Regions from separate parts of the Nonomuraea sp. NPDC001699 genome, predicted to be linked through region 3. Evidence: riboswitches for the same ligand, from Rfam matches in the RefSeq annotation. Region 3 holds a riboswitch; each other region holds the start of a gene.
The links. Region 3 has a riboswitch for thiamine pyrophosphate ahead of ACWCSU_RS19140 (purine-cytosine permease family protein). Riboswitches for the same ligand answer to the same signal wherever they lie in the genome.
Positions count from the first base shown of each region.

Region 1 (3,265 bases), on a different contig from region 3:
GTGCGCCGCGATCTTGTACGTGATCACGCCGGTCTTGACGTCGTCCCGGTTCGGCAGGCCCAGGTGCTCCTTGGGGGTGACGTAGCAGAGCATGGCGGTGCCGTACCAGGCGATCATGGCGGCGCCGATGCCCGAGGTGATGTGGTCGTAGCCGGGTGCGATGTCGGTGACGAGCGGGCCGAGGGTGTAGAACGGCACGTCGTCGCAGAGCTCGCGCTGCAGGTCGACGTTCTCCTTGATCTTGTGCATGGGCACGTGGCCGGGGCCCTCGATCATCACCTGCACGTCGTGCGCGTGCGCGACCTTGGTCAGCTCGCCCAGGGTGCGCAGCTCGGCGAACTGGGCCTCGTCGTTGGCGTCCGCGATCGACCCCGGGCGCAGGCCGTCGCCCAGCGAGAACGTCACGTCGTAGCGGGCCAGCAGGGCGCACATCTCGTCGAAGTGCTCGTACAGGAAGCTCTCGCGGTGGTGGGCCAGGCACCAGGCGGCCATGATCGCACCGCCCCGCGAGACGATGCCGGTCCTGCGGCGGACGGTCAGCGGCACGTGCGCCAGCCGCACGCCCGCGTGCACCGTCACGTAGTCGACGCCCTGCTCGCACTGCTCGATCAGCGTGTCGCGGTAGACCTCCCACGACAGCGCCTCCGGACGCCCGCCCACCTTCTCCAGCGCCTGATAGATCGGCACGGTCCCGACCGGTACGGGCGAGCTGCGGATGATCTGCTCGCGGGTCTCGTGGATGTTCGGCCCGGTGGACAGGTCCATGACCGTGTCGGCGCCCCAGCGGGTGGCCCAGGTCATCTTCTCGACCTCCTCCTCGATCGAGGAGGTGACGGCCGAGTTGCCGATGTTGGCGTTGATCTTGACCAGGAAGTTCCTGCCGATGGCCATCGGCTCGGACTCGGGATGGTTGACGTTGGCGGGGATGACCGCCCGGCCGGCCGCGACCTCCTGCCGTACGAACTCGGGCGTCATGCCCTCCCGGACGGCCACGAACTCCATCTCCTTGGTGACCACCCCGCGCCGCGCGGCGCCGAGCTGGGTGACCGGGGACCCCCACGCCGAGCGGTCGGTACGCGACGGCCCTGAGGTGTCGTAGAGCCGCACCGACGTGCCGTTCGACAGCCTGACCTCGCGCATGGGCACCTGGAGGTCACCGATGTGGATCTTGGAAAAGCGCGCGTCGCTCATCGCGCAAACTCCCTTCGCCGGCATTATCCGGAGCAGGTTCTGGCGGTCGGCGGCTGGCAGCCGTCCTCTCAGCCCGGTCCACACCGGGCTCCCGCGTTGGTCACCGCGATCATAACCTCGCGCGTGGCAGGATCAAGGGGATGTCTGATCCCATTGCGCACACGACCGCCACCTACGACGTCATCGCGAACCAGTTCGACGAGCGGTTCACCGTCCCTCTTCCTTCGTTCGCGGCCTTCCGCGAACGGTTCGCCTCATCCCTTCCCGCCGGAGCCACGGTCGCCGACCTGGGGTGCGGCCCCGGGCGCGAGTCGGCCTGGTTCACCGGACGCGGCCTGTCCACCGTGGGCGTGGACCTGTCGATCGGGATGGCCGCTCTCGCCGCCGGGCGAGGCGTTCCCACCGTCCTGGGCGATCTGCGGCACCCGCCGCTGGCGCCCGCGTCCCTGGACGGCATCTGGTCGGCCGCGGCCCTCGTGCACGTGCCGTCCGAGCAGACCGAGTCGACGTTGCGCGCCTGGCACGCGACACTGCGCCCCGGCGGGGTGCTCGCGCTGACCACCGCCCTGGGCGACGGCGAGGGGTGGGAGCCGGTGCCCTACCGGACCGAGTACGAGCGCTGGTTCGTCCACCGCGACGCCGGCGACCTGCTCACGGCGCTGGACTCGGCCGGGTTCGCGGTCGCCTGGCACGAGTCGAGCGTGACCCACCGCACCTGGTTCAGCGTGCTGGCGACAGCGCGTAGCTCTCCCCTGCCCTAGTCTCCAGGTCGAGCGCGAACCCGGGGCCGCGCAGCCGGGCGGTCCCGCCGCGCGCCGACGTCAGCCTGACCTCGGCCGGCACGCCGTCCCTCCAGGTCGCGCCCACCGTGAAGCCGCCGCGGGCGCGCAGCCCGTCGAAGGAGCCCGCGCGCCAGGCGGACGGCAGCGCGGGCAGCAGCTCGACGACGCCGGCGTGGCTCTGGAGCAGCATCTCGGCCACCCCGGCGGTCGCGCCGAGGTTCCCGTCGATCTGGAACGGCGGATGCGTGTCCCACAGGTTCGGCAGCGTGCTGGACCGCAGTTGCCCGCTCAGCATGCTCAGCGCGTGGTCGCCGTCCTTGAGCCGGGCCCAGAAGTTGACCTTCCAGGCCATGCTCCAGCCCGTGCCTCCGTCGCCGCGGGCTTCGAGGGTCGTGCGCGCCGCCGCCAAGTGCTCGGGAGCGGTGAGCTGCGTGCCGGGGTGCAGGGCGTAGAGCTGGGAGACGTGCCGGTGCCGGTCGGCGGGGTCGTCGAGGTCGGCCTTCCATTCCTGGAGCTGCCCCCAGGAGCCGACGCGCAGCCCGGGATCGAGCCGGTCGGCCGCCGTGCGCAGCCGTCCGGCGAACTCGGCGTCCACGCCGAGCGTCCGCGCGGCCTCGGCCGTGCAGGCGAACAGGTCCCGGACGATCTGCTGCGGCATGGCCGCGCCCGCGGTGAAGTCGCCGTGCTCGGGCGAGTAGGCGGGCGAGACGACCAGGCTGCCGTCGCGCACGTCGGGACGCAGGTTGGCCAGCCAGAACTCGGCGGCCTCGCGCATCGCCGGGTAGGCGTGCCCGCGCAGGTAACCCTCGTCGCCGTCGAACAGGTAACGCTCGTAGAGCTGGCGCACCAGCCAGCCGGCCGCGTCCGGCATCCAGAACGACGTGGGCCAGTCGTGCACCCCCGTGAACCCGAACGGGTTGGTGTTGGAGTGCACCACCCATCCCTCGGTGCCGAAGATCGACCTGGCGGTCTCGCGTCCGGGCGCGCGCAGCCCCGCCACGAACTCCTGGTACGGCACCGCCGTCTCGGCCAGGTTCGCCGGCTCGGCGGGCCAGTAGTTCATCTGGAGGTTGATGTTGGTGTGGTAGTCGGACTCCCAGGGCGGCGAGTTGCACGCGTTCCACACCCCCTGGAGGTTGGCCGGCAGCGAGCCGGGTCGGGAGGAGGCGATCAGCAGGTACCGGCCGTACTGGAAGTACAGCGTCTCCAGCGCCTTGTCGGACGGGCTCGCGACCCCTTCGTAGCCGGCCAGCAGGCGGTCGGTCGGCAGGTCGGGCATGATCTGGCCGAGG
Region 1 covers NZ_JBSFGF010000001.1:681,504-684,768, reverse strand. Annotated here, with positions in the region: gene thiC (phosphomethylpyrimidine synthase ThiC) at 1-1,191, opposite strand, end outside; TPP riboswitch at 1,184-1,296, opposite strand; gene ACWCSU_RS03285 (class I SAM-dependent methyltransferase) at 1,332-1,952, shown strand; gene ACWCSU_RS03280 (glycoside hydrolase family 95 protein) at 1,912-3,265, opposite strand, start outside.
Region 1: it holds a riboswitch for thiamine pyrophosphate, as region 3 does, so the genes downstream of both, thiC (phosphomethylpyrimidine synthase ThiC) here and ACWCSU_RS19140 (purine-cytosine permease family protein) in region 3, are expected to answer to the same signal.

Region 2 (3,265 bases), on a different contig from region 3:
GTGGGGGTCGCAGGGGACGGTGTCGCCCCGGCAGGTGTCGTGAGGGTTGCTGTGACCAGGGCCGCCGTGAGGGGGGCCAGCAGGACCCCGCCCCGGTGGTGGCCGGTCGCCAGCACCAGCCCGGGAGCCGCGCCCGGCCCGATGATCGGCAGGTTGTCGGGGGTGCCCGGCCGCAGCCCGGCGACCACGTCGGCGACCTCCAGCTCGGTGACGCCCGGCACCAGCTCCCTGGCGTCCCGCAGCAGCTCGTAGAGCCCGCCGGCGGTCACCCGGGTGTCGAACCCCAGCTCCTCCTGCGTGGCCCCGAGCACCAGCTCGCCGTCGCCCCTGGGGACGAGGTAGACGGGGGCGCCGTGCACCATCCCGCGTACGCACCGCCCGAGCAGCGGCTGCGGCGAGCGCAACCGCATGATCTGTCCCTTGATCGGCCGTACCGGCACGCCGGCCAGTTCTCCGCTCCACGCCCCGGCGGCCAGCACCACGCGATCGGCCGCGATCTCCCGCACGGCGGCGCCAGGCTGACCCGGGTCGGGTTCGAGGCGCACACCGATCACGGCACCCGCCGCGGCCCCGGTCATCGCCCCGATCCCAGCGCCGGTCCCAGCACCGATCCCAGCGTCGGTCCCAGTGCCGGTCGTGGTGTCGCCGTCGCGCAGCAGCCCGGTCACCCGCGCCCGCACCAGGGGCACGCCCAGCCGGTCGAGCGCGGCCAGCAGCGCCGCCGTGACGCGGCGCGGGTCGACCCAGGCGTCACCGGGGGCCAGCAGCCCGCCGCGCACCGACGGGGCCAGCATGGGCTCCAGGCGGCGGCACTCGCGCCCGGTCAGCCGCTCCACCCGGAGCCCCAGCTTGTCCATGAACGCCGCCAGGTCGTCGAGCGCCGCGAGGTCGTCGGCCCCGAAGGCGACGTCGAGCGTGCCGTCGGCGCGCAGGTCGAGCCCCCGGCGCGCGGCCTCCATCGACCCCGCCTCCCCGGCCACCCGCCCGAACCCGCCGCCGAATCCCGCGCCGGACCCACTGGCGAGCCCCGCGCCGAAGCCCGAGCCGGTGCCACCGGCGAGCCCTGTGGCGAAGCCTGCGGCAGACCCGTCGTCCAGCCCCGCGTCGGCGGCCAGCTCGGCCGCGAAGGACGGCCACCGGTTCAGCGACGCGGCCCCCAGCCGCAGCAGCGGCTCCTCGGTGTAGGCGACCTCGCTGACGGGGGCGAGCATCCCGGCCGCCGCGTAGGAGGCCCCGCGGCCCGGGGCCGGGTCGACCACCGTGACGGGCGACCCCGCTCGGGCCAGCCGCCAGGCGATCGACAACCCGACGACCCCGCCGCCCACGATCACATTCATCCGCGCTCCCTTCGCCGGCATGATCCGGATCAGGTGTCTTGCGGTCGAAGGCCCGTTCAAGCCTTCCTCTCAGCCCGGTGACGGCCGGACTCCCGCGCGTCTTGCCCTCCCAGCCTACGGCCTCGGTGCGACGCGCCGGCACGGCCCCCGTTATGGTCATGAACGTGAACCATGTCGTAGTGGTGGGAGCGGGCCTGGCCGGGCTGCGGAGCGCCGAGGCGCTGCGCGGGCGCGGCTTCACCGGACGGATCACGCTGATCGGCCAGGAGCGCCATCGGCCCTACGACCGCCCGCCTCTGTCCAAGGCCGTCCTGTCGGGCGCCGCCGACTCCAGCTTCCTGGAGGCCGACCTCGACGCGCTGGAGATCGACTTCTGGCCCGGCGTCACCGCCAAGGCCCTGCGCCAGGGCGTCCTGGAGACGACCGAGGGCGAGCTCGGCTATGACGGCCTGGTGATCGCCACCGGCGCCGAGCCGATCACCGTGCCCGGCGACGGCCCCCAGCACGTCCTGCGCACCCTCGACGACGCCCACGAGCTGCGCGCCGGGCTGGTGGCCGGGGCGCACGTCGCGATCATCGGCGCGGGCTGGATCGGCGCCGAGGTCGCCACCGCCGCCCGCAAGGCCGGTTGCACGGTGACCGTGATCGAGGCCGGCCCCACCCCGCTGGCCAACGCCGTGGGCCCGGAGATCGGCGCCCGCACCCTGCACTGGTACGACGGCATCGACCTGCGCCTGAACACCATGGTCGACGAGGTGGACGAGGGCGGCGTACGGCTGGTGGGCGGCGAGTTCGTCCAGGCCCACGTGGTCGTCACCGGCATCGGCGTGCGGCCCGCCATCGAATGGCTGGCCGGTTCCGACATCGACCTGCACAACGGCGTCGTCACCGACGAGCACCTGCGCACGTCCATGCCGGGTGTGGTCGCGGCCGGCGACTGCGCCGCCTGGTGGTCGCGCCGCTACGGCACCCGGCTCCGCGTCGAGCACTGGGACACCGCGCTCGGCTCGCCTGAGGTCGCCGCCGCGACCCTGCTGGGCGAGGAGGCCGTCTACGATCCGGCGCCCTACTTCTGGTCCGAGCAGTTCGGCCACATGGTCCAGTACATCGGCCACCATCCCTCCGGCGACCGCCTGGTCTACCGGGGCGAGCCCGAGGGCAAGTGGTCGGCCGTCTGGCTGACCTCGGGCGACACCCTCGCCGCGGTGCTCGCCGTCGACCGGCCCCGGGACTACGTGCAGGGCCGTAGGATCATCGAAGGCGGTCACCGCCTCGACACAGAACGCCTGGTAGATCCAGAGGTCCCCCTACGGGATTGTGTTGTTTGAGCAAGGACGGCATGTGGTAGTTGTGGTTTCGTGACGCTTTCTGTTGCACAGATCGACCGGGAGACCGACCAGCTCGTCGACGAGTGGCTCACTCTCCCCGAAGTGGCCTCACGCCTCGACCTTTCGATCGGGCGGGCCAAGCAACTCCTCAAGGACCACAAGCTGCTCGGCGTACGCCGCGGCGGCGGCGGGCCGCAGGTGCCCGCGGTGTTCCTCGACGGGAAGGACGTGATGAAGGGCCTGCCCGGCACACTGACCGTGTTGCTCGACGCCGGCTACGACGACGTGGAGTCGCTGCGCTGGCTCTTCACCCCAGACGAGTCCCTGCCGGGGTCGCCCATCGAGGCGATCAAGGCCGGCCGTCACACGGAGGTCAAGCGGCGTGCCCAGGCCCTCGGTTTCTGAGGCCCGCCTCTATCTCTGCACCGACGGCCGCCGCGACCGCGGCGACCTGGCAGAGTTCCTCGATGCGGTGCTGGCCGGCGGCGTGGACATCATCCAGCTGCGGGAGAAGGGCCTGGAGGCACGCGAAGAACTCGCGCTCCTGGAAGTCTTCCGCGACGCCTGCGACCGGCACGGCAAGCTGCTGGCCGTCAACGA
Region 2 covers NZ_JBSFGF010000003.1:392,868-396,132, reverse strand. Annotated here, with positions in the region: gene ACWCSU_RS11990 (FAD-dependent oxidoreductase) at 1-1,337, opposite strand, end outside; TPP riboswitch at 1,327-1,443, opposite strand; gene ACWCSU_RS11985 (NAD(P)/FAD-dependent oxidoreductase) at 1,496-2,665, shown strand; gene ACWCSU_RS11980 (Rv2175c family DNA-binding protein) at 2,696-3,070, shown strand; gene thiE (thiamine phosphate synthase) at 3,048-3,265, shown strand, end outside.
Region 2: it holds a riboswitch for thiamine pyrophosphate, as region 3 does, so the genes downstream of both, ACWCSU_RS11990 (FAD-dependent oxidoreductase) here and ACWCSU_RS19140 (purine-cytosine permease family protein) in region 3, are expected to answer to the same signal.

Region 3 (3,265 bases):
GCGGAGGCGCTGTTCACCGAGGGCATGGCCCACGAACTCGCCTTCTGGGACGTGCCGTAGTCGCGTGACGGTCCGGCGCGCGCCATACCCTGGTGGCATGCCGGAACTTCCCGAAGTGGAGTCGCTCACCCACTTCCTGCGCGAGCGGGCGGTCGGCCGTTCGATCGCGGGCGTGGACGTCGTCGCCTTCCAGGCGCTCAAGACGTTCGACCCGCCGGTCACCGCGCTCGGCGGGCTCACCGTCACGGGCGTGTCGAGGCACGGCAAGTTCCTCGACCTCGACTGCGACGGCCTGCATCTGATCATCCACCTGGCCCGCGCCGGCTGGCTGCGCTGGCGTGACGACCTGTCCGGCGCGCGGCCGGTGCGGCCGGGCAAGGGGCCGCTGGCCGTACGCGTACGGCTGGCGCCCGACGACGACGGCCTGGCCCCCGGGTTCGAGCTGACCGAGGCCGGCACGCAGAAGCGGCTGGCCGTCTACGTCACCGACAAGCCGGAGGACGTCCCGGGCGTCGCCGCCCTGGGCCCCGACCCGCTCGACGACGCCTTCACCGTCGAGGCGCTCAAGCGCATCGTGGGCGGCAACCGTGCCCAGATCAAGGGCCTGCTGCGCGACCAGAAGGTGATCGCCGGCATCGGCAACGCCTACTCCGACGAGGTGCTGCACGCCGCCAGGATGTCGCCGTTCAAGATCGCGGCGACGCTGACCGACGCGCAGATCGCCGACCTGCACGAGGCCATCGTGACGACGTTGCACGACGCCGTGGAGCGGGCGCACGGGCTGGCGGCCAAGGACCTCAAGGCGGAGAAGAAGTCCGGGCTGCGCGTGCACAACCGGGCGGGCCAGCCGTGCGACGTGTGCGGCGACACGATCCGCGAGGTGTCGTTCGCCGACTCCTCGCTCCAGTACTGCCCGACCTGCCAGACGGGCGGCAGGCCGCTCGCCGACCGGCGGATGTCGCGCCTGCTCAAGTAGGGTCCCGGGCGCGGGATGATGGAAGCATGACCGTTCCAGAGATCGAGGCCACCGCCGTTCCCGACGACGCCTACCTGCTCGACGTCCGCGAACAGGACGAATGGCTGGCCGGCCACGCCCCCGAGGCCGTGCACATCCCCATGTCGCAGATCCAGGGCCGCGTCGAGGAGGTGCCCGCCGACCGCACCGTCTACGTGGTGTGCCGGGTGGGCGGCCGGTCGATGCAGGTCACGGCGTGGCTCAACCAGCTCGGGCGCGACGCCGTCAACGTGGGCGGCGGCATGCAGTCGTGGGAGTTCGCGCGCCGTCCGATGGTCAGCGAGACCGGGCAGCAGCCGTTCGTGGCCTGAATGCCCCACTGTGGCGGTTCCGCCGCCATTGAGGCATGATGAGGGCGCCAACTGCATAGTCGCGGGAGCTCGGGGTGCCGGGCTGAGAGGGCAGCAACACAGCCGCTGCCGACCGCCTGAACCTGTCCGGGTAATGCCGGCGTAGGGAGTGTGCGATGACGCATGTCGTCGACGAAGTTCCGCTGACCCTTGACGGCGCGCCCCCCAAGACCCTCGGCGTCCTCGACCAGGGCGCGCTCTGGGCCAACCTCGGTGTCAGCCTCCTCGGTTTCTCCGGGGCGCTCATCCTGATCGACCCGCTGGGCGGCGCGCCGCTCAGCCTCGTGGCCGCGCTCACGGCCGCCGTGGTCGGCAGCCTCATCGGCACCGCCATGGTGGGCCTGTCGGCCATTCCCGGCACGCAGACCGGGCGGCCGGCGATGGTGCTGCTGCGCGGGCTGTTCGGGGCGAAGATGTCGTACGTCCCGTCCGTGCTGAACATCGTGCAGATGCTCGGCTGGGGGGCCTTCGAGCTCTGGGTGATCGCCAAGGCCGCGAACGCCATCTTCGGGGACGTCCCGTACCAGGTGTGGGTGGTGGTGGCGGGCGTGCTGACCACCGCGCTGGCCGTCTGGCCGCTCGGGTCGATCAGGCTGCTGCGCCGGTACGTGACCGTCGGCGTGATCGTGTCGCTGATCTGGTTCACCGTGTCGTTCCTGGGCGAGGCGCCGACGTACACGGGCGGGTCGTGGACGGCCTTCGCCCCGGCCGTCGACTACGTGATCGCCCTGTCGGTGTCGTGGGTGCCGATGGCCGCCGACTTCGCCAGGCACTCGCGCTCCAGCCGGGCCGCCTTCACCGGCGTCGTCGGCGGCTACACCGTCGCCCAGGTGGCCTGCCTGGCCCTCGGCGTGTACGCGGTGGCCATCGCGGGCGCCCAGGCGGTCCAGGCCGACGGCATGGTCGTGTTCCAGCCGTTCGTCGTGGCGCCGCTGGGCGCGCTGTTCTTCGGCATCCTGGTGCTGCGCGAGACCGACCAGTCCTTCGCCAACGTCTACTCCACCACCGTCTCGCTCCAGAACCTCATGCCGAAGGTCGACCGGCGGGTCGTCTCCACCGCGATCGGCGTGCTCACCACCGCGATCGCCCTGGTCGTGGACGTCACCTCCTACGGCGCGTTCCTCGGCGTGATCGGCGCGGTGTTCGTGCCGATGTTCGCGGTGCTGGCCGTCGACTACTTCGTGCTCGGCGGCGCCGCCCGCTGGAACACCGCCGAGGACGCGCCCTCGCGCTGGCTGATGCTGCTGCCGTGGGCGCTCGGCTTCGCCGCCTACTGGTTCACCACCTCGACGCCCACCGTCGCCGGCTGGGACGACTTCTGGGCGGCCGCCCGCGACGCGGTCGGCTTCACAAGGGAGACGTGGATGAACGGCGCGCTCGGCGGCGCGCTCGTCGCCGCCCTGGTGACCCTGCTGATCGGTGGGCTGACCGGTGGGCTGACCAGGGGCCTGCGCCGGTCAGCGGGCCGTTGAGACGCGGCGCTCGATGTTGAGCAGGTGCTGCTTGGCGGCCACGCCTCCGGCGTAGTCGCCGAGCTCGCCGTCCTCACGGACCACCCGATGGGAGGGCACGATCACGCAGACGGGGTTGGCGCCGACCGCGTTGCCGACCGCGCGCAGCGCGCGCGGCCGTCCGATGCTCGCGCCGATCTCCTCGTACGTCGTGGTCGTGCCGTAGGGGACGGCCATGGTCTTCTGCAGCACGCTACGGGCGAACGGCGTGGCCAGCGCGAGGTCGACCGGCGTGGCGAACGTGCGCAGCCGCCCGGAGAAGTACGCGTCGAGCTCCCGGCGCACCGGGTCGAGACGGCGGGCGTCGGGCCCGATGAACGTGCCGACCTCCTTGGCCACCCGCTCGTACACGACGTTCTCGGACTCGAAACTGCAGGCCGCGATGCCTT
Region 3 covers NZ_JBSFGF010000005.1:522,501-525,765, forward strand. Annotated here, with positions in the region: gene ACWCSU_RS19125 (TenA family protein) at 1-60, shown strand, start outside; gene ACWCSU_RS19130 (Fpg/Nei family DNA glycosylase) at 98-976, shown strand; gene ACWCSU_RS19135 (rhodanese-like domain-containing protein) at 1,003-1,326, shown strand; TPP riboswitch at 1,378-1,491, shown strand; gene ACWCSU_RS19140 (purine-cytosine permease family protein) at 1,482-2,837, shown strand; gene ACWCSU_RS19145 (methylated-DNA--[protein]-cysteine S-methyltransferase) at 2,823-3,265, opposite strand, start outside.